Regions from separate parts of the Franconibacter daqui genome, predicted to be linked through region 4. Evidence: predicted binding sites of a transcription regulator. Region 4 holds the regulator's gene; each other region holds the start of a gene.
The links. Region 4 encodes PhoB, which activates phosphate uptake and scavenging genes when phosphate is short. Its sites were predicted from a motif close to CTGTCATAAAACTGNCNNAT; they were not measured.
Positions count from the first base shown of each region.

Region 1: the regulator PhoB is predicted to act here: its motif matches at 3,354-3,373, upstream of uvrB (excinuclease ABC subunit UvrB).
Region 2: the regulator PhoB is predicted to act here: its motif matches at 3,201-3,220, upstream of kdgR (DNA-binding transcriptional regulator KdgR).
Region 3: the regulator PhoB is predicted to act here: its motif matches at 3,126-3,145, upstream of serA (phosphoglycerate dehydrogenase).

Region 1 is NZ_BMKJ01000001.1:539,619-544,637, reverse strand. Features, by position in the region: gene yvcK (uridine diphosphate-N-acetylglucosamine-binding protein YvcK) at 55-963, shown strand; gene uvrB (excinuclease ABC subunit UvrB) at 1,079-3,100, opposite strand; gene IEX01_RS02615 (ABC transporter ATP-binding protein) at 3,999-4,709, shown strand; gene bioD (dethiobiotin synthase) at 4,735-5,019, opposite strand, start outside.
Region 2 is NZ_BMKJ01000001.1:1,915,513-1,920,531, reverse strand. Features, by position in the region: gene prc (carboxy terminal-processing peptidase) at 1-621, shown strand, start outside; gene htpX (protease HtpX) at 819-1,700, shown strand; gene IEX01_RS09085 (MFS transporter) at 1,756-3,150, opposite strand; gene kdgR (DNA-binding transcriptional regulator KdgR) at 3,326-4,117, shown strand; gene IEX01_RS09075 (YobH family protein) at 4,152-4,385, opposite strand; gene mgrB (PhoP/PhoQ regulatory lipoprotein MgrB) at 4,545-4,688, shown strand; gene IEX01_RS09065 (YebO family protein) at 4,762-5,019, shown strand, end outside.
Region 3 is NZ_BMKJ01000002.1:394,195-399,213, reverse strand. Features, by position in the region: gene IEX01_RS11195 (YecA/YgfB family protein) at 1-356, opposite strand, end outside; gene zapA (cell division protein ZapA) at 520-849, shown strand; RNA gene ssrS (6S RNA) at 892-1,075, shown strand; gene IEX01_RS11180 (5-formyltetrahydrofolate cyclo-ligase) at 1,090-1,686, shown strand; gene serA (phosphoglycerate dehydrogenase) at 1,735-2,973, opposite strand; gene rpiA (ribose-5-phosphate isomerase RpiA) at 3,246-3,905, opposite strand; gene argP (DNA-binding transcriptional regulator ArgP) at 4,071-4,964, shown strand; gene IEX01_RS11160 (oxidative stress defense protein) at 4,993-5,019, opposite strand, start outside.
Region 4 is NZ_BMKJ01000001.1:180,793-185,811, forward strand. Features, by position in the region: gene sbcC (exonuclease subunit SbcC) at 1-1,071, opposite strand, end outside; gene sbcD (exonuclease subunit SbcD) at 1,068-2,282, opposite strand; gene phoB (phosphate response regulator transcription factor PhoB) at 2,481-3,170, shown strand; gene phoR (phosphate regulon sensor histidine kinase PhoR) at 3,192-4,496, shown strand; gene brnQ (branched-chain amino acid transporter carrier protein BrnQ) at 4,904-5,019, shown strand, end outside.

The DNA.
Region 1 (5,019 bases), 360 kb from region 4:
TTCGCCGCACTTTACGTTAACGTAGGCCGTTTTTTGGGTTCATAAGGATTAGGTATGCGCAATCGCACTTTTGCGGACCTTGACCGGGTGGTGGCGCTGGGCGGCGGGCACGGCCTTGGCCGGGTAATGTCGTCGCTCTCTTCGCTGGGTTCACGACTTACCGGTATCGTTACCACCACCGACAACGGCGGCTCCACCGGACGTATTCGCCGTTCCGAAGGCGGCATTGCCTGGGGAGACATGCGTAATTGCCTTAATCAACTCATTACCGAACCGAGCGTCGCATCGGCGATGTTTGAGTACCGTTTTGGCGGCAACGGCGAACTTTCAGGCCATAACCTCGGAAACCTGATGTTAAAGGCGCTGGACCACCTGAGCGTGCGGCCTCTGGAGGCGATTAATTTAATTCGCAACCTGCTGAAAGTGGACGCCTTCTTGATTCCGATGTCGGAGCAACCGGTAGATTTGATGGCTATCGACGTGGACGGCAATGCGGTCTACGGCGAGGTCAGCATCGACCTGCTAACCCAGCCGCCTAAGGAGTTGATGCTTTATCCTAAAGTACAGGCGACGCGGGAAGCGATTCAGGCCATCGGCGAAGCGGATTTACTTATCATCGGGCCGGGAAGTTTTTATACCAGCCTCATTCCGCTGCTGCTGGTTGAGGACCTGGCGCAGGCGCTGCGCCGCACGCCCGCACCGATGGTTTATGTCGGCAACCTGGGGCGCGAACAGAGCGCGGCGGCGGATAATTTACCGCTGGAAGAGAAGCTCGCCGTCATGGAGCAGTATGTCGGCAAACCGGTTGTGGATGCGGTGGTGGTAGGTCCGCAAATTGACGTGAGCGGCGTTAAGAACCGCATTATTGTCCAGCAACCGCTTGAGGCGACCGACATCCCGCATCGCCACGACCGCCATCTGCTGCGCATTGCGCTGGAAAAAGCGATTCAGGAGTTGGGATAAGGTTTAGCGTGGTTAGCCGTAACGGAAAAGGCGGGTGAGCTCATGGCCACCCGCCTTTTTTGTAAGCCGCCGCTCAACGCCACAAAAGACGCCTTTGCCTTCTTCAGAAAGGCAATCAGGACGCGGCGATAAACAGCTCGCGCAGCTGATGCAGTTGGTCGCGGATCTGCGCGGCTTCTTCAAACTCCAGGTTTTGCGCATGTTGCAGCATCTGCGCCTCCAGCTGGTGAATTTTTTGCTGCAGCGCTTTTGGCGTCAGCGCCAGCTCCGCCGCTTCCACATCGGCTACGCTGCGGCCTTTGCCACGGCCCTTCGGCTTAGTTTTGGCGATGCTTTCGCCAAGCGCCAGAATATCCACCACCTTCTTGTTCAGGCCCTGCGGCACAATGCCGTGCTCTTCGTTATAACGCTGCTGCTTCTCGCGACGCCGCTCCGTTTCGCCAATCGCTTTCGCCATCGACGGCGTAATTTTATCGCCGTACAGAATCGCCTTGCCGTTAACGTTACGCGCCGCGCGGCCGATAGTCTGAATCAGCGAACGTTCGGAGCGCAGGAAGCCCTCTTTGTCCGCATCCAGAATCGCCACCAGCGATACTTCCGGCATATCCAGCCCCTCACGCAGCAGGTTGATGCCCACCAGCACGTCAAATTCCCCCAGACGCAGGTCGCGGATGATCTCCATGCGCTCCACCGTGTCGATGTCGGAGTGCAGATAGCGCACCTTCTCGCCATGCTCTTCCAGGTATTCGGTAAGATCTTCCGCCATGCGCTTGGTTAATGTTGTCACCAGCACGCGCTCGTTGATGGCCACCCGCTTGCGGATTTCCGACAGCAGGTCGTCCACCTGGGTCGCCACCGGACGCACTTCGATAATCGGATCAAGCAGCCCTGTCGGGCGCACCACCTGGTCGACGATTTCGCCGCCCGATTTTTCCAGTTCATAGTTGCCAGGCGTCGCCGATACGTAGATCGACTGCGGCGCCAGCGCTTCAAACTCTTCAAATTTCAGCGGACGGTTATCCAGCGCGGAAGGCAGACGGAAGCCATACTCCACCAGCGTCTCTTTACGCGCCCGGTCGCCGCGATACATGCCGCCAATCTGCGGAATAGTAACGTGCGATTCGTCAATCACCAGCAGGCCGTCGGCCGGCAGGTAATCAAACAGGGTCGGCGGCGCCTCGCCCGGTCCGCGCCCCGAGAGATAGCGCGAGTAGTTTTCGATGCCGGAGCAATAGCCCAGCTCGTTCATCATTTCGAGGTCAAACTGGGTGCGCTGGGTCAGGCGCTGTTCTTCCAGCAGCTTGTTATTGGCGAGCAGCACCTTGCGGCGGTCCGCCAGCTCGACTTTTATCTCTTCCATCGCCTGCACAATGCGCTCGCGCGGCGTAACGTAGTGCGTTTTCGGATAGACGGTGAAACGCTGGATAACCGACTCTACCGTGCCGGTAAGCGGGTCAAACAGCGACAGGCGCTCCACTTCTTCGTCAAAGAGTTCTACGCGCAGCGCCAGGTCATCGGATTCCGCCGGGAAAATATCTATTACTTCACCGCGTACGCGGAAGGTGCCGCGCTGGAACGCCTGGTCGTTGCGGGTGTATTGCAGCTCCGCCAGACGGCGCAGGATATCGCGCTGGTTGATTATCATGCCCTTCGTGAGGTGCAGCATCATCTTCAGATACAAATCGGGGTCGCCCAGACCATAAATGGCGGAGACCGACGCCACGACCACCACGTCGCGGCGCTCCAGCAGCGCTTTGGTCGCGGAAAGGCGCATCTGTTCGATGTGTTCGTTCACCGACGCATCTTTTTCAATAAAGGTGTCGGAGCTCGGCACGTAGGCTTCAGGCTGATAGTAGTCGTAGTACGAGACGAAATATTCCACGGCGTTATCCGGGAAGAACTCTTTCATTTCGCCATACAGCTGCGCCGCCAGCGTTTTATTCGGCGCCAGCACCATCGTCGGACGCTGCAGGTCGGCAATCACGTTGGCCACGGTAAAGGTTTTCCCCGAACCGGTTACGCCAAGCAGCGTCTGGTGAGCCAGACCATCTTCCAGCCCCTCTTTCAGACGACGAATCGCCTCCGGCTGGTCGCCAGAGGGTTTAAAAGCGGAATTGAGTTTGAAAGGTTTACTCATGAAATGACTACCTGATGCAGATTTGGGCGGGCCGGAGGTGTAATTTTACTCGCAGGCGAAATTTTTGCCAGCACTAAATACTGTATGAAAAACCAGTGTCAGGTAAGCAATATTTTGTTACGCACCGTTTCCGCCGTCTGGTCTGCTTTATTTCCCCTGCCAGCTGAAGAAAAAACCAGCGGAACGCGGTTATCCCCAAAAGTTTTGCCCTTTTAACATTTGTCAAGCGAGGCTGTGATAGTTTTATTGCAGCAGGTGACACTTTTCTGACGGCCATTGATTTTATTTAAACTGCTGTAAATTAAGCGATATTTTTTTGAGACGGCTTTCGCGTCAATCCGGCGGGAACCCGCATCCGCTCTCGCTTGCCGAGTGTTTTCTAACTCTAATGCACAAGGTTATCCACAGGAATAGTGGATAACTACCCTCAAGCCATTGTCTGCGCCGCTCCGCGAAAACCCTGCATTTTGTGTAACGAGGCGGAAAAAATTTTTTCTTGTCGGCTTTAGACGTCTTTTGGCACTTTTTGTTCAGCGTCCAGACGTGATTATGGTCACATAACGCCCGGCAATAGATTAAAAATTAAACGCAGCGCTGCACCAGGGCGGCGAGTTTCCTCCCTTCTCAGGCACCCTTAAAGTGCACCCTTCAGATAAAGTGCTAGCCTAGGATCGCTCACCCACCCTTTTTTATCAGCTTAATCTCAAAGAACACGATATTTCGCCCCGGATTCCGGCGCTGGCAAGAGAATTGCAACGTAACCGTACCGGAACTCGACCCTTTCTCCCTGTTTGGGAGAAGCGACGCAGGATGCTGGTGATCTGGTGAATAAAACGCTCGTAACGCTGCGCAGTCAGCGAAGTGATTATCTCTTCACCCTCTCAGAAAGGAGTTTGCTATGTTGAGTTTACGTGCTGTGAATCAGTACTACGGCACGCAGCACACGCTGTGGAATGTCGATTTAGATTTGCTGCCGGGCGAATGCACCTGCGTGATGGGCGCGCCGGGTATGGGTAAGACGACGCTTGTGAATTGTATTGCAGGCTACCTGCCCGTGCAGAGCGGCAGCATTACGTGGCGCGAGGCGGGTAAGCCGCCGGAAGAGCTGTTAACGATGCCGCCAGAACACCGCGCCGCGCTCGGCATCAGCTTCCTGCCGCAGGACAGGCGCATTTTCTCGCAGCTTACCGTTGAGGAAAACCTGCGCATCGCCATGCTGGCGGCGGCGGATAAGCCAGGCCCGCTGCCGGAGATGATTTTCGATCTTTTCCCCGATCTTTACGCGCTGCGTCATGCGCGCGGCGGCGAGCTGTCGGGCGATAACCAGCAGCAGCTGGCGCTCGCCCGGGCGCTGGTAAACCAGCCCAGGCTGCTTATTCTGGACGAGCCGACGCGCGGCGCCGGTCAGAATGTGATTCAAAAGCTAAGCCTGCTGATAGTGCGCTTAAACCGCGATTTCGGCCTGACCGTGCTGCTGGTGGAACAGCAGCTGTCGTTCATTCGACGGGTAGCAGACCGCTTCTGCCTGCTGCATCGCGGCCGCGCCGTCGCCCGGGGGAGCGTGGCGCAGCTTGATAACGAAAAGCTGGCGCACTGGATAACGCCGTAAAGCCTGGCGCCGCTTTAGCGCCGCTTTAGCGCCGCTTCAGCGCCTCCAGCGAAAGATAACGGCCGAGCGGCTGATGCTCGGCCCGCTCCCCAAGCCACGGGATCTCCCCAAGACACGGCGCAGGCAGCAGTCTTTTAAGCGTCGCCATATACTCCTGATGCCGTTTGCCAGGCGGCTGCACGTCGTTGGCAATCCAGCCCGCGAGCGGCAGCCCGGCCGCCGCGACCGCCTGGGCGGTAAGCAGCGCATGGTTGATGCAGCCAAGCTTCACGCCTACGACCAGAATCACGGGCAATTGCTCCTTCACGAC
Region 2 (5,019 bases), 1.7 Mb from region 4:
AAGGGCACCGTGCAGCAGTATCGCTCTCTGAATCGTATCTACGATCAGATGCTGCGTCCGGAATGGCCAGCGCTGGGGTCCGTGCAGTACACCATCCAGAAATTCTACCGCATCAACGGCGGCAGCACGCAGCGTAAGGGCGTGACGCCGGATATCATGATGCCGACCGGTAACGAAGAGACCGAAACCGGGGAGAAATTCGAGGATAACGCGCTGCCATGGGATAGCATTAATGCGGCGACCTTTGTGAAGTCTGGCGATCTGACGCCGTTTGGGCCGGAACTGCTTAAAGACCACAATGAGCGTATCGCTAAAGATCCGGAATTCCAGTACATCATTAAGGATATTGCGCGTTTCAATGCGCTGAAAGAGAAGCGTAACCAGGTTTCGCTCAATCTTGCCCAGCGTGAGAAAGAGAACCAGGAAGAGGACGCGACGCGTCTGGCGCGTATTAACGATCGCTACAAGCGTGCGGGCAAACCGCCTCTTTCAAAGCTTGAAGACCTGCCTAAGGATTACCAGGAGCCGGATCCGTATCTGGATGAAACCGTCCATATCGCCCTTGACCTGGCGCATCTGGAAAAGGCGAAAGCACCGGAAAAACCCGCAGCCAGTCAATAATCCTACCGCAAACAGGCACATGAAAATGTGCCTGTTTTTTTACCTTTATATGACCGCCGTCAGCAAAATGCTACAAAATGTAAAGTTACGTATTTTTAGGCACTTGCTTTGGCGCTACGCTTGAAAATGGCGCGCGGAACCCTACGATGTGTGTAACCGCATAAGGCGTATTGTTAAACCGAGGTAAAAAGAAAATTATGATGCGAATCGCGCTTTTCCTGTTGACCAACCTTGCGGTCATGGTTGTCTTCGGGCTGGTGCTCAGCCTGACAGGAATTCAGTCCAGCAGCGTGCAAGGGCTGTTAATTATGGCGCTGTTGTTTGGTTTCGGCGGATCCTTCGTTTCGCTACTGATGTCCAAATGGATGGCGCTGCGTTCGGTAGGGGGAGAGGTTATTGAGCAGCCGCGTAATGATACAGAACGCTGGCTGATGGATACCGTCGCCCAACAGTCACGTCAGGCGGGCATCGCTATGCCGCAGGTGGCCATCTACCACGCGCCCGATATCAACGCTTTTGCGACGGGCGCGCGGCGAGACGCTTCGCTGGTGGCGGTAAGCACCGGGCTGTTGCAGAACATGAGCCGTGGCGAAGCGGAAGCGGTTATTGCCCATGAGATAAGCCACATCGCGAACGGCGATATGGTGACCATGACGCTGATTCAGGGCGTGGTAAACACCTTCGTTATCTTTATCTCTCGTATTATTGCGCAGATTGCGGCCGGTTTTCTTGGCGGCAACCGCGACGAGGGTGAAGAGAGCAACGGCAACCCGCTTATCTATTTTGCTGTCGCAACCGTACTGGAACTGGTGTTCGGTATTCTTGCAAGCATCATTACCATGTGGTTCTCCCGCTACCGCGAGTTCCACGCCGATGCGGGCTCGGCGAAACTGGTGGGCCGCGAGAAGATGATTGCCGCGCTTCAGCGTCTGAAAACCAGCTATGAGCCGCAGGAAGCCAGCAGCATGATGGCGTTCTGCATTAATGGGAAGTCCAAATCCCTGAGCGAGTTGTTCATGACGCACCCGCCGTTAGATAAACGCATCGAAGCGCTGCGCAGCGGACAGTATCTGAAATAAGCGGACGGAATTGCCGCCGCTGTAAATGAAAAAGCGTGCCTCGGGCACGCTTTTTTTATGCAACGCGCGGTTGAGTAACGCGAAGCCCGCTGATTATCGCGGCGAGCGTCGCCAGCCCGCCTGCGAGCAGCAATGAAGCGTGAGTGCCCGCGCCAGCGAACTGATTGAACATCAGCGCCACCAGCGCCGCGCCGCTGCTCTGCCCAAGCAGGCGCGCCGTACCCAGCATACCGCTGGCACCGCCGCTGCGCTGGCGGGGGGCAGAAGAGATAATCGTGTGGTTGTTAGGAGACTGAAAAAGCCCGAAACCCGCGCCGCACAACACCATACGCCAGATAATGTCGGCATCGGTTGGGTTTTGCGGCAGCAGCGCCAACGCGAAAAGCCCGCAGGCCATTATCGCAAGCCCAGCGGCGCCAAGCAGGCCCGCATGCACTCGTTCAATTAAATGCCCGGCCAGCGGCGCCATCACCATCGTGGCGAGCAGCCATGGCGTCAGCAGCAATCCCGTCTCCACCTCTGAGCGCCCCAACACCGTTTGTAAAAAGAAGGGCAGCGAGACCATTGCCAGCATTTGGGCGCAAAAAGAGCACACCGAGGTGCCGATAGAGAGCGAAAAAAGCGGAATACGCAGCAGATCAATGGGTAATAGCGGTACGGGCAGACGCAACTGACGGCGTACAAAAACAACGCCGACGACCAGCAGCGCCGCCAGTTCAGCAAGCACCCAGCTTAGCGGTTGCCCCTGAGCGAAACCGCTAAGCGCGGTAATAAGCAAGCCGAAAGTCAGCGCATTCATCACGGCGCTCGGCAAATCAAAGCGTTGCTGCATGGCTTTCTGCGGATTTGGCGGCAAAAAGCGTAACGCCAGCACCAGCGCCACGAGCCCAGGCGGAACGTTGATCAAAAATAGCCATTGCCAGTTTGTTACAGAGAGGATAGCCGCAGCAATTGTTGGGCCTGCCGCAGAGGAGACTGCAACAATAAAGGAGTTGATGCCCATGCCCCGGCCCAGATGTCGTGCGGGATAAATAAGACGAATCAGCGCGGTGTTCACACTCATCAGCGCCGCGCCGCCAAAACCTTGCAACACGCGGGCGAAGGTCAGCATCTCCAGACTGTGCGACAGGGCGCAAAATAGCGAGGTCAACGTGAACACTACCAGACCCCACTGATAAACCCTCCGGTAGCCAATCATATCCCCGAGGAAAGAGAGCGAAAGTAGTGAAATGACAATGGCTATCTGGTAAGCGTTGACTATCCAGATGCTACTGGCCGCCGAAGCATACAAATCCTGCGCAATGGTTGGCAGCGCGACATTTGCAATAGCGCCGTCAAGCACTGCCATCATGATCCCGATAGCGATGGTTAAAATCGCCCCATAGCGTTGTGGCAAGGGCAGCCCCTCCGCCACCGGTTTACCCGCAGCGAGCGGTTTTGTTGACACCATAATTCGATGCGTCTCTGTAATAGTGATGGAAAAGAGGAGTTTGACATACTTTATTTCGGTTTTATGTCGCAGATTTGTAACCAACGGGCAGAGATTCATTGCGGCACAAGTAGCGCGAAATTATAATAAAAACCGGTTCTGATTTTTATAAAACAAATGCGATCTGAGGTGATCAATGGCAATCGCAGATTTGGATAAACAACCGGACTCCGTCTCTTCGGTTCTGAAGGTCTTTGGCATTCTTCAGGCTCTGGGCGAAGAACGTGAAATTGGTATCACCGAGTTGTCGCAACGCGTCATGATGTCAAAAAGCACCGTTTACCGCTTTTTGCAGACCATGAAATCGTTGGGTTATGTTGCCCAGGAAGGCGAGTCGGAAAAATATTCTCTGACGTTAAAACTGTTTGAACTGGGCGCGCGCGCTTTACAGAATGTCGATCTTATCCGCAGCGCGGATATTCAGATGCGTGAACTTTCACGTCTTACCAAAGAGACGATTCACCTGGGCGCGCTGGATGAAGACAGCATCGTTTACATCCATAAAATCGACTCTATGTATAACCTGCGCATGTATTCGCGCATTGGCCGCCGTAACCCGCTTTACAGCACGGCGATTGGTAAAGTGTTGCTCGCCTGGCGCGACCGGGATGAGGTAAAGCAGATCCTCTCCGGCGTCGAATACACCCGCAGCACGGCCCGCACTATCACCAGTACCGATGAGCTGCTGACTGTGCTGGATAAAGTGCGTGAGCAGGGGTATGGCGAAGATAATGAAGAGCAGGAAGAAGGGCTGCGCTGCATTGCCGTACCGGTATTCGACCGCTTTGGCGTGGTCATCGCAGGTCTCAGCATCTCCTTCCCGACGCTGCGTTTTTCTGAAGAGCGTCTGCACGAGTATGTAGAAATCCTGCATAACGCCGCCCGCAAAATCTCTGAGCAAATGGGCTACAATAGCTATCCGTTCTGAGAAACAAGCCGCAGCCTGTCTGCGGCTTATTTTTTTAATCCACCACTTTTTCCACTTTATGCAGCAGCGGGCAGGCGGTCACGCCGATTAAGCCGCTGTCGGTATGAATAAACTGCCGGGTCACGACATCGCGGGCAGTCAGATAGCGACACTCCAGTCCCATACCCGCTGCGTTTTCTGTACTGGAAATGATTACCCCATATCCGCTGAACAAAAGAGCCAGCCAGGCCAACGCCAGGAGGCCAGCAAGTCTTACTATTGTCCGCATCCTTTTCTCCTTATATCGTTGTTTTTTATTGAGCCTGCAGCTCTTTACGTTGCGTAACAAGTCGATGATTCCTAAATTAACCACTTAAGGATACAGTGACCTTTGGTTTAAGGTGCATGGGGTAAGCTGCCCTGGTAATGCACAAAAGCGGAGAGGGTAGTGAAAAAATTCAGGTGGGCTATTTTGCTGGCCGTGCTGGTGGCCTGTTTATTGCTATGGACGCAGATGTTGAATGTAATGTGCGATCAGGATGTTCAGTTTTTCAGCGGTATTTGCACGATTAACAAGTTTATTCCCTGGTAAGCGCATTTTTTTCGGAAATGATTTCCTTGGCTGCGGGCAGTGGTAGAATGGCCCGTCTTTCTGAGGTAGCAACATGAACGAATTAATGAACTCCGGCGCATTGAATATCGCTGCGCTTGCTCTTTCTCTGCTGGTTACGCTTGTAGGGCTGATAGTCTGGTTCTTTGTGAACCGGGCAAGCGTCAGAGCCAATGAGCAAATTGAACTGCTCGAAGCGCTGCTCGATCAGCAAAAACGGCAAAACGCCCTGCTGCGGCGTCTTTGTGAAGCCAACGAGCCGGATGCCGCGGCGGCGGAATCTGCGGAAAAACCACAGCCGCCCGCTGATGAT
Region 3 (5,019 bases), on a different contig from region 4:
GTGACGCCAAGCCCCAGCAGGAAATGGTTCACCCAGCCCGCCAGCGCGTCGGCGCGGTCGAAGACGCTGACGTCGTCGCCTTCCGGCAAATAAAGCTGAAACAGAAAACCGTCATCCTCCAGGTTGTCGCTGGTCGCGGCGTGCATCTCGCGCAGCGCCTGCGCAAGTTGCTGCCCAAACGCCAACCCCTCGTTAGTGAGGTCATGCAGCAGCGGCTGCCAGCTGCTGTCCTGGTTGCCGCCGCACAGCATTCCGCTGATGAGACCGTGCATTTCCGCAGGGGTCAGCCCCACGCCTTGTTGGTTAAGCAACTGGCCGAGCTCGCCGTAGCGAGGCATTTGGTTCTGTATAGACATGCGCATTCATCGTCGTTGAGGGGATATTCATGGTATGCTACCACTCTGGACCCTGGTGATACCAGAAAAGGGCTTGTATCTCCCTATCAGGGTAGCTATAGTGTCGCCCCTTCGCCGCCCCGGAAGGCGCGAACGGCAGGTGAATCAACAGCAGGAAGGTGGAATGTCTGCACAACCAGTCGATATCCAAATTTTTGGTCGTTCACTGCGGGTGAATTGTCCGCCAGAGCAGCGGGATGCACTAAATCAGGCGGCGGAAGATCTGAATCAACGGTTGCAAGATCTGAAAGTTCGCACTAGAGTCACCAATACTGAGCAACTGGTTTTCATCGCGGCGTTGAACGTCTGTTATGAGCTGGCTCAGGAAAAGACCAAAACCCGTGATTACGCAGCCAGCATGGAACAGCGTATTCGGATGCTCCAGCAGACCATCGAGCAAGCATTGCTTGAGCAAGGTCGCATAAGTGAGAGAACGGGACCAAAGTTTGAATAATACTTTATGGTCTACTATGGTAGAGTGACCGTGAAGAAAAAAATTTCTCTGAGATGTTCGCAAGTGGGCCAGTCCCCTGAGCCGATATTTCAAAAAAACAGAATGTGACGCTCCACGGTTGGTGAGCATGCTCGGTTCGTCCGAGAAGCCTGAAAACCGTGACGACGCATTCACCTTGAACCGCGGGTTCAAGGGTTACAGCCTACGGCGGCATCTCGGAGATTCCCCACTTTTACTACCATGACGCAACGGCCAGTTACTCCCGAACTCAGACAGCAAATCCGCAAAGAAATCCGTCAGTTACGCCGTGCTATTACGCCCGAACAGCAAACGCGATTTGCTCAACAGGCCGCTGCCCGAATGATGGCTTATGCGCCCGTGGTGGAAGCGAAAACCGTAGCGGCGTTTCTCTCTTTTGATGGCGAACTCGATACCCGCCCGCTGATAGAAGGACTCTGGCGCGCCGGTAAGCACGTTTACCTGCCTGTGCTTCACCCCTTCAGTCCCGGTAATCTGCTTTTTCTGCGCTACTTTCCGCACAGCGAACTGATGCTGAATCGTCTGAAAATTTACGAGCCGCCGCTCGATGTCCGCCACGTGTTGCCGCTAAGCGAACTGGATGTGCTGGTCACGCCGCTGGTCGCTTTTGACGCACAGGGGCAACGTCTTGGCATGGGCGGCGGCTTTTACGACCGTACACTGCAAAACTGGCGCAGCCATGAGCTGTGGCCGGTGGGTTACGCCCATGATTGCCAGCAGGTGGCCTCGCTTCCCGTTGAAGAATGGGATATCCCGCTGCCCGCCGTCGTCACGCCTGAAAAGATCTGGACGTGGTAAGCGCCCAACAAAAAGCCCGCCGAAGCGGGCTTTTTTATGGCTCTTTTATCAGTACAGCAGACGAGCGCGAATGGTGCCTGCAATCGCCTTCATGCTTTGCAGCGCTTTGTTCGCCACATCTTCTTCGGCATCAATGTCGATAACCACATAACCCATCTGCGGCGTGGTTTGCAGGAACTGGGCGGCAATGTTAATGCCCTGCTCGGCGAAGATCTGGTTGATAGCGGTCAGCACGCCAGGACGGTTTTCGTGAATATGCAGCAGGCGGCTTACCGTGCCGCCGTGCAGCGGCAGCGAAACTTCCGGGAAGTTAACGGCAGAGAGCGTTGAACCGTTGTCGGAGTATTTCACCAGCTTGCCCGCGACTTCGAGACCGATGTTCTCCTGCGCTTCCTGCGTGGAGCCGCCGATGTGCGGCGTCAGAATAACGTTATCGAATTCGCACAGGGGGGAGTTGAACGGATCGCTGTTAGTGGCAGGCTCCGTCGGGAAAACGTCAATCGCCGCGCCCGCGAGGTGCTTGCGCGACAGCGCGTCGCACAGCGCCGGGATATCAACCACGGTGCCGCGCGCGGCGTTGATCAGCAGCGCGCCCGGCTTCATCAACGAGAGCTGTTCTGCGCCAATCATATTTTTCGTTGAGGCGTTTTCCGGCACGTGCAGGCTGACCACATCGCTCATGTTCAGCAGATCGGAAAGATGCTGAACCTGCGTGGCGTTACCAAGCGGCAGTTTGCTTTCAATGTCGTAGAAATAAACATGCATGCCCAGCGCTTCCGCCAGGATGCCCAACTGGGTGCCGATGTGGCCGTAGCCGATGATGCCAAGCTTTTTGCCGCGCGCTTCATAAGAGCCCGCCGCCTGTTTGTTCCAGATGCCGCGGTGCGCTTTGGCGTTCGCTTCCGGAATGCCGCGCAGCAGCAGCAGCAGTTCGCCGATCACCAGCTCCGCTACGGAACGGGTATTAGAAAAAGGCGCGTTAAAGACCGGAATACCGCGTTTCGCCGCCGCGTTCAGGTCAACCTGATTGGTGCCGATGCAGAAGCAACCTACCGCTACCAGTTTTTCCGCTGCGGCGAAAATCTCTTCGGTCAGATGGGTACGGGATCGCAGGCCAATAAAGTGAGCGTCACGGATCGACTCTTTCAGCGCATCGCTGTCCAGCGCGCCTTTGTGGTATTCGATATTGGTATAACCCGCTGCGCGCAGGCTATCGATGGCTTTCTGGTGCACGCCTTCCACCAGCAAGAATTTAATTTTGTCTTTCTCCAGTGATACTTTTGCCATTTCCCGACCCTGTCTTGTCTTATCAGATTGTGTACTGAGCAATAAGTCAGCCTTCTGCCAACATATCAAAATTTGCGGGTCCGGCAATATGAACGTTTGCGTCAGCGTCCTGAAGAAAAGTCACGCAGTGCAGAAAGGCAGAAGAAAATATTGTGTGGCAGAAATATGACGGCAGAAATGGAAAAGCAGAGACGACGAATGTGACATATGTCACCAAATTTCGCGGTTAAGATTTTTTTACCCTGGCGGGGCGCGCGAGCGCCCCGGTCAGATCATTTCACGATGGTCTTGACACCTTCCGACGTGCCGATAAGCGCAACGTCCGCGCCGCGGTTAGCAAAAAGGCCCACGGTGACGACGCCTGGAATCGCGTTGATCGCATTCTCCAGCGCAACAGGCTCCATGATAGAGAGGCCGTGGACATCCAGAATGACGTTGCCGTTATCGGTCACCACGCCCTGGCGGTATTCCGGACGGCCGCCCAGTTTCACCAGCTGACGGGCTACTGCGCTTCGCGCCATCGGGATAACCTCAACCGGCAGCGGGAAGTTGCCGAGGATATCGACCTGCTTTGACGCATCGGCGATACAGATGAACTTTTCCGCCACCGAGGCGATGATTTTTTCACGCGTCAGCGCCGCGCCGCCGCCTTTAATCATTTGCATCTGGCCGTTTATCTCATCAGCGCCGTCGACATAAATGCCGAGCGAATCCACCTCGTTGAGATCGTAAACGTGAATGCCGAGACTTTTCAGTTTGGCGGTGGAAGCGTCCGAGCTTGATACCGCGCCATCAATCTGATTTTTGATGGTGCCGAGCGCGTCGATAAAATGCGCCGCCGTGGAGCCGGTGCCCACGCCGACAATCGTTCCCGGCTGCACATACTGAAGCGCGGCCCAGCCCACTGCTTTTTTCAGTTCATCCTGCGTCATGATCTTTTGCCTGTGTGTGAAAACTGTGGCGCATTATAGAACAGGCTCGCTGAAAAAGACTCCTTCCGTCAGGCATACTGCTCCGATGATTGCGGTTTCTGCCTGTGCCTGGCAAAAATTTATGTCATAGTGCGAAACATTACGATTCAGGAGCATGCTAAAAAGATGAAACGCCCGGACTACAGGACACTACAGGCGCTGGATGCGGTCATTCGTGAACGCGGGTTTGAGCGCGCCGCGCAAAAGCTGTGTATCACCCAGTCCGCCGTGTCGCAACGCATCAAGCAACTGGAAAACATGTTTGGCCAGCCTTTGCTGGTTCGCACCGTGCCGCCGCGCCCTACCGAACAGGGCCAGAAGCTGCTGGCGTTGCTGCGTCAGGTGGAGTTGCTGGAGGATGAATGGCTCGGCGACGAACAGACGGGCGCGACTCCGCTTCTGCTGTCGCTGGCGGTCAACGCCGACAGTCTGGCTACCTGGCTGTTGCCTGCGCTGGCGCCGGTACTGGTCGACTCCCCTATTCGCCTTAACCTGCAAGTGGAGGATGAAACCCGCACGCAGGAACGTTTACGCCGGGGCGAAGTGGTGGGCGCGGTAAGTATCCAGCCGCAGGCGCTGCCAAGCTGCCTCGTAGATAAGCTCGGCGCGCTCGACTACCTGTTTGTCGCCTCGAAGGCGTTTGCCGAACGCTACTTTCCCAACGGCGTCACCCGCGCTTCGCTGTTAAAAGCGCCTGCGGTGGCGTTCGACCATCTCGACGATATGCATCAGGCCTTCCTGCAACAAAACTTTGACCTGCCGCCGGGCAGCGTGCCGTGCCACATCGTCAACTCATCGGAAGCCTTTGTACAGCTCGCCCGCCAGGGCACCACCTGCTGCATGATCCCGCATTTGCAGATTGAAAAAGAGCTGCAAAGCGGCGAGCTTATCGATCTCACGCCAGGCCTTTGCCAGCGCCGGATGCTTTACTGGCACCGCTTTGCGCCGGAAAGCCGCATGATGCGCAACGTCACCGACGCGCTGCTGGAATATGGCCATAAGGTGTTAAGACAGGAATAAAAAAACCCGCCGGACGGCGGGTTTTTCTTTACTTAGCATTGGTGGTGTTCGTCGC
Region 4 (5,019 bases):
GCGTTCATGTTCAGTAAGCCATGCGGCAAGCTGGCGCAGCCCGTCATCGCAGCGCGCAAGCTCGTCGGCGGCCACCTGGCGGATTTGTTGACGTCGGGTTCGGGCAGTTTGTAAGCGAACGCTTACTTCTTCGTACTGCCGTTGGGTTTCGGCGTGCGCCGCTTCCTGTTCCTGCAAGCGTTGCCAGTAAGGCCGCAGTTTTTCCGCGGGCAGAGCGGCTTCAAGCTTTGCAAGATCCGGCGCGGCAGCCTGTAACGCGCGCGCGGCGTTTTCCACACCGCTGCGGGCCGCCACCTGCGCCTGCTCAAGCTTCGCGGCGTGCGTGAGCCATTCGTACTGGCGCTGCGTCTGCTGCTGGCGAGACAGCAGCGCATTTTCTTCATCAGTAAGCGCCTGCAAACCTGAGCGCAACTGTTGTTGCTCTTCATCGCTCAGCAATTTCACTCCCTGGGCCTGCGCTTCCCGTTTTTCCAGCTCCGCTTTGGCGAGCTTATGCTGTTCAAACACGCGGGCGGAAACCTGACCATAAATCTCGGTGCCGGTCAGCTCTTCCAGCAGTTCGGCGCGGTCTTTGGCGTCGGCATTCAGAAAGGCGGCGAACTGCCCCTGGGAGAGCATCATCGAGCGGGTGAAACGGTCGTAGTCGAGGCCAGTCAGGGTGGCGATGCGATCGAGCTTGTCTTTTACTTTGTCGGCGAGGATTTTGCCCGAATCGCAGCGCGCCAGCTCCACGCGCGGCGCCTGGAGCTTGCCGTCCGGCTGGTTGCGGGCGCGGTACTGGCTCCAGAAAGCGCGGTAGGCCACCCCTTTTACTTCAAACTCCACCTCCGCCAGGCACTCGGCGGTATCGCGGGTCATCAGGTCGTTTTGCGTCTGTGAAATAGTGTTCAGGCGCGGCGTCTGGTGATAAAGCGCAAGGCAAATGGCATCCAGCAGCGTGGTTTTCCCCGCGCCGGTCGGGCCGGTGATGGCGAACAGGCCGTTGCTGGCGAAGGGTTCGGCGGTAAAGTCGATTTTCCATTCGCCCTTAAGCGAGTTGAGGTTTTTTAACCGCAGGCTGAGTATTTTCACGCCTCTTCCTCCTGATGCAGGCTTTCCAGCGTTTGCGCGAAGAGGGTGCGCAGCCGCCGCGCTTCCTCTTCTTCCAGCTGTTCCTGCTGCAAACGGCGCTCAAAAACCTCCTCAACGCCCAGCTCGCTCAGCGTTTCGGTTTGCAGCGTACCGAGGTTTTTCTCGCGCAGCTCGCGGCTGCGGCGCAGCAGCACCACTTCCACCGGCAGGTTTTCGGTGAGCTGGGTTATCTGGCGCTGCATGTCGTGCAGGAACTGTTCGGTAGCGATTTCAATATCAAGCCACACTTTCGGCCCGGCGGGCGCGTCGCGCCACTGGTTCAGCGCCTGGGCAATCTCCTCAAGCGTGCCTTTTACCACCGCGAGCGGCTGGCTTACCGGCACCGGCAGCGCGGTCACGTCGCGCAGCTTGCCCTGCGTGAACTCCACCAGAAAGACGCTTTTTTCTTTACCTGTTTCATCAAAGCTCAGGGCGATGGGCGAGCCGCTGTAGCGAATATGGTCGCTTGCCGCCACCTTCTGGGCGCGGTGAATGTGGCCGAGCGCGATGTAATCCGCCGCCGGGAAGAGGTGAGCGGGAAAAGCGTCCAGCGTGCCGATGTAGATATCGCGTACCGCGTCGCTTTTGGTCACGCCCACCGTGGTGAGGTGGCCGGTGGCGATGATGGGCAGCGCTTGTTCGCCGCGCAGGGCGCAGGCGGCGTTGTAGCACTGTTCGTAATGCTGCGTGATAGCCTCCAGCAACTGCTGCTGTTTTTCACTGCCGGACTGGCCGCCGCGGCTGCGCAGGATATCGCGCGGGCGCAGAAACGGAATAGGGCAGAGCACCGCGCCGGGCGCGCCGTCGCGACGGTTAAGGATAATCGCCTGGCTTGCCGGATCCTGCTGGGCGCTGGCGATAACGCGGGTGTTCAGGCAGGCGAGCAGCTCGCGGGATTCATTTAACGTCGCCACCGAGTCATGGTTGCCCGCCAGCACAATTAGCTGACACTGCGTGGCCTGCAGCTTCACCACGAAGCGGTTATAAAGCTCGCGCGCGTAGCTTGGCGGCGAGCCGGTGTCGAAAATATCCCCCGCCACGATGATGGCGTCTGCCTGATGTTCCACCGCGGCCTCCAGCAGCCAGTCGAGAAAGGCCTGATGCTCGGCGGCGCGGCTTTTGGTATAAAAATTCTGACCAAGATGCCAGTCGGAAGTGTGGAGGATGCGCATAGATTTCCCTGTGGCGAAAAAGCAAGAGGGTGATTATAAACAAGCAGGCGGGCTGGTGTCCTGAACGGCTTGCCGGACGGGTGTCATAAATGCCGCTGAGGGAGTCATCAGACGGTCATCTTTTCATAAATCTGTCATAAATCTGACGCATAATGGCGCCGCATTGGATAATGTTGACTTTATATTACAGGGCTAATTATGGCGAGACGTATTCTGGTCGTAGAAGATGAAGCACCGATTCGTGAAATGGTCTGTTTTGTGCTCGAGCAAAACGGCTTCCAGCCCGTTGAAGCTGAAGATTATGACAGTGCGGTAAACCAGCTCAACGAACCCTGGCCCGATCTGGTCCTGCTCGACTGGATGCTGCCCGGCGGTTCGGGCATTCAGTTTATTAAGCACCTCAAGCGCGAAGCGATGACCCGCGATATCCCGGTGATGATGCTGACCGCGCGCGGTGAAGAAGAGGACCGCGTACGCGGGCTGGAGACCGGCGCGGACGATTACATCACCAAGCCGTTCTCGCCAAAAGAGCTGGTGGCGCGCATCAAAGCCGTTATGCGCCGCATCTCGCCTATGGCGGTGGAAGAGGTTATCGAGATGCAGGGCCTGAGCCTGGACCCGACCTCTCACCGCGTCATGACCGGCGAAAATCCGCTGGACATGGGGCCGACCGAATTTAAGCTTTTACACTTCTTTATGACGCACCCGGAGCGTGTTTACAGCCGTGAGCAACTGCTGAACCATGTCTGGGGTACCAATGTGTATGTCGAAGATCGTACGGTGGATGTGCATATCCGCCGCCTGCGCAAGGCGCTGGAGCACAGCGGGCATGACAGAATGGTGCAGACGGTGCGCGGTACGGGGTATCGTTTCTCAACCCGTTTTTAACTCATAACCTGGAGTGTGACCGTGCTCGAACGGCTGTCATGGAAAAGGCTGGCTCTGGAGCTGGTGTTGTGTTGTCTCCCGGCGCTGATCCTCGGGGCGTTTTTCGGCTATCTGGCTTGGTTTTTACTGGCGGCGGTGACCGGGCTGCTTATCTGGCATTACTGGAACCTGCTGCGTCTCTCCTGGTGGTTATGGGTCGATCGCAGCATGACGCCGCCGCCGGGAAGAGGAAGCTGGGAGCCGCTGCTGTACGGGCTGCACCAGATGCAGTTGCGCAATAAAAAGCGCCGCCGGGAGCTTGGCAATCTTATCAAGCGCTTTCGCAGCGGCGCCGAATCGCTGCCCGATGCGGTGATCCTGACCACTGAAGAGGGCACTATCTTCTGGTGCAACGGTCTGGCGCAGCAGCTCCTTAACCTGCGCTGGCCGGACGACAACGGCCAGAATATCCTCAACCTGCTGCGCTACCCGGAGTTCACCCGCTACCTGCGCGAAAAAAACTTCACCCGCCCGCTTAATCTGGTGCTGAACAACGGCCGTCATCTTGAGTTTCGCGTTATGCCCTACAGCGAACAGCAGTGGCTGATGGTGGCGCGCGACGTGACGCAGATGCACCAGCTCGAAGGCGCGCGGCGTAACTTCTTCGCTAACGTCAGCCATGAATTGCGTACGCCGTTGACGGTATTGCAGGGCTACCTGGAGATGATGCAGGAGCAGACGCTGGAAGGGCCGCTGCGGGACAAAGCGCTGCATACCATGCGCGAGCAAACGTCCCGTATGGAAGGGCTGGTGAAACAGCTGCTGACGCTGTCGAAAATTGAAGCGTCGCCCGCGCTGCAGTTGAATGAAAAAGTCGACGTGCCGATGATGCTGCGCGTGGTGGAGCGCGAGGCGGCAACCCTCAGCCAGCAGCGCCATACGCTGACTTTTGATGTTGACGCCACGCTTAAGGTGCTGGGCAATGAAGAACAGCTGCGCAGCGCGATGTCTAACCTGGTCTATAACGCCGTGAACCATACGCCGGAAGGCACGCATATTACCGTGCGCTGGCAGCGTGCGCCGCACGGCGCGCTGTTTAGCGTGGAGGATGACGGGCCGGGCATTGCGGCGGAGCATATTCCGCGTCTGACGGAGCGTTTCTACCGCGTGGATAAGGCCCGTTCACGCCAGACGGGCGGCAGCGGCCTTGGGCTTGCGATAGTCAAGCACGCCATCAGCCACCACGACGCGCGGCTTGAAATCGACAGCGCGCCCGGCAAAGGCGCCCGTTTTTCCTTTCTGTTGCCCGAACGGCTGATTGCCAAAGAGAAAGCGCTCGCCGAGTAATTCCCTTCATGGTGTAAACGCTGCTTGCCAAAGGCCAGTCTGACTGGCCTTTTTTTCTTCTATTACGTTTTCTTATGCCGCACTTACTCTGTTGATTATTTTTTGTTCGCACGAAAAGGTGGTGCTATTTTTATATCTTAGCGTTTCCCACTATGTCTGATGGTCCATGCAGAATAATAGTCTGGTTTTGCGATCCCGTATTGCCTTCAAACGTTATAAGCGTTTAAATTGCGCCCCTGCCGTTGGCAGACCGACTGAATTTGCGTGGTTAATCGAAAAACAATTCTTCGCCAACGCAATCGGGAAGCATATCCCGCTGTCTTTTGTCTGAAATGGCCGCGTTTCGTCATGCGGCGAACGTAATAATTTCAACGATTTCAACACCACATCCACAGGCAGTAAATCTTATGACCCACAAGTTAACAACGCGCGACATTATCGCACTGGGCTTTATGACCTTTGCGTTATTCGTTGGCGCGGGCAATATCATTTTCCCTCCCATGGTGGGGTTGCAGGCGGGTGA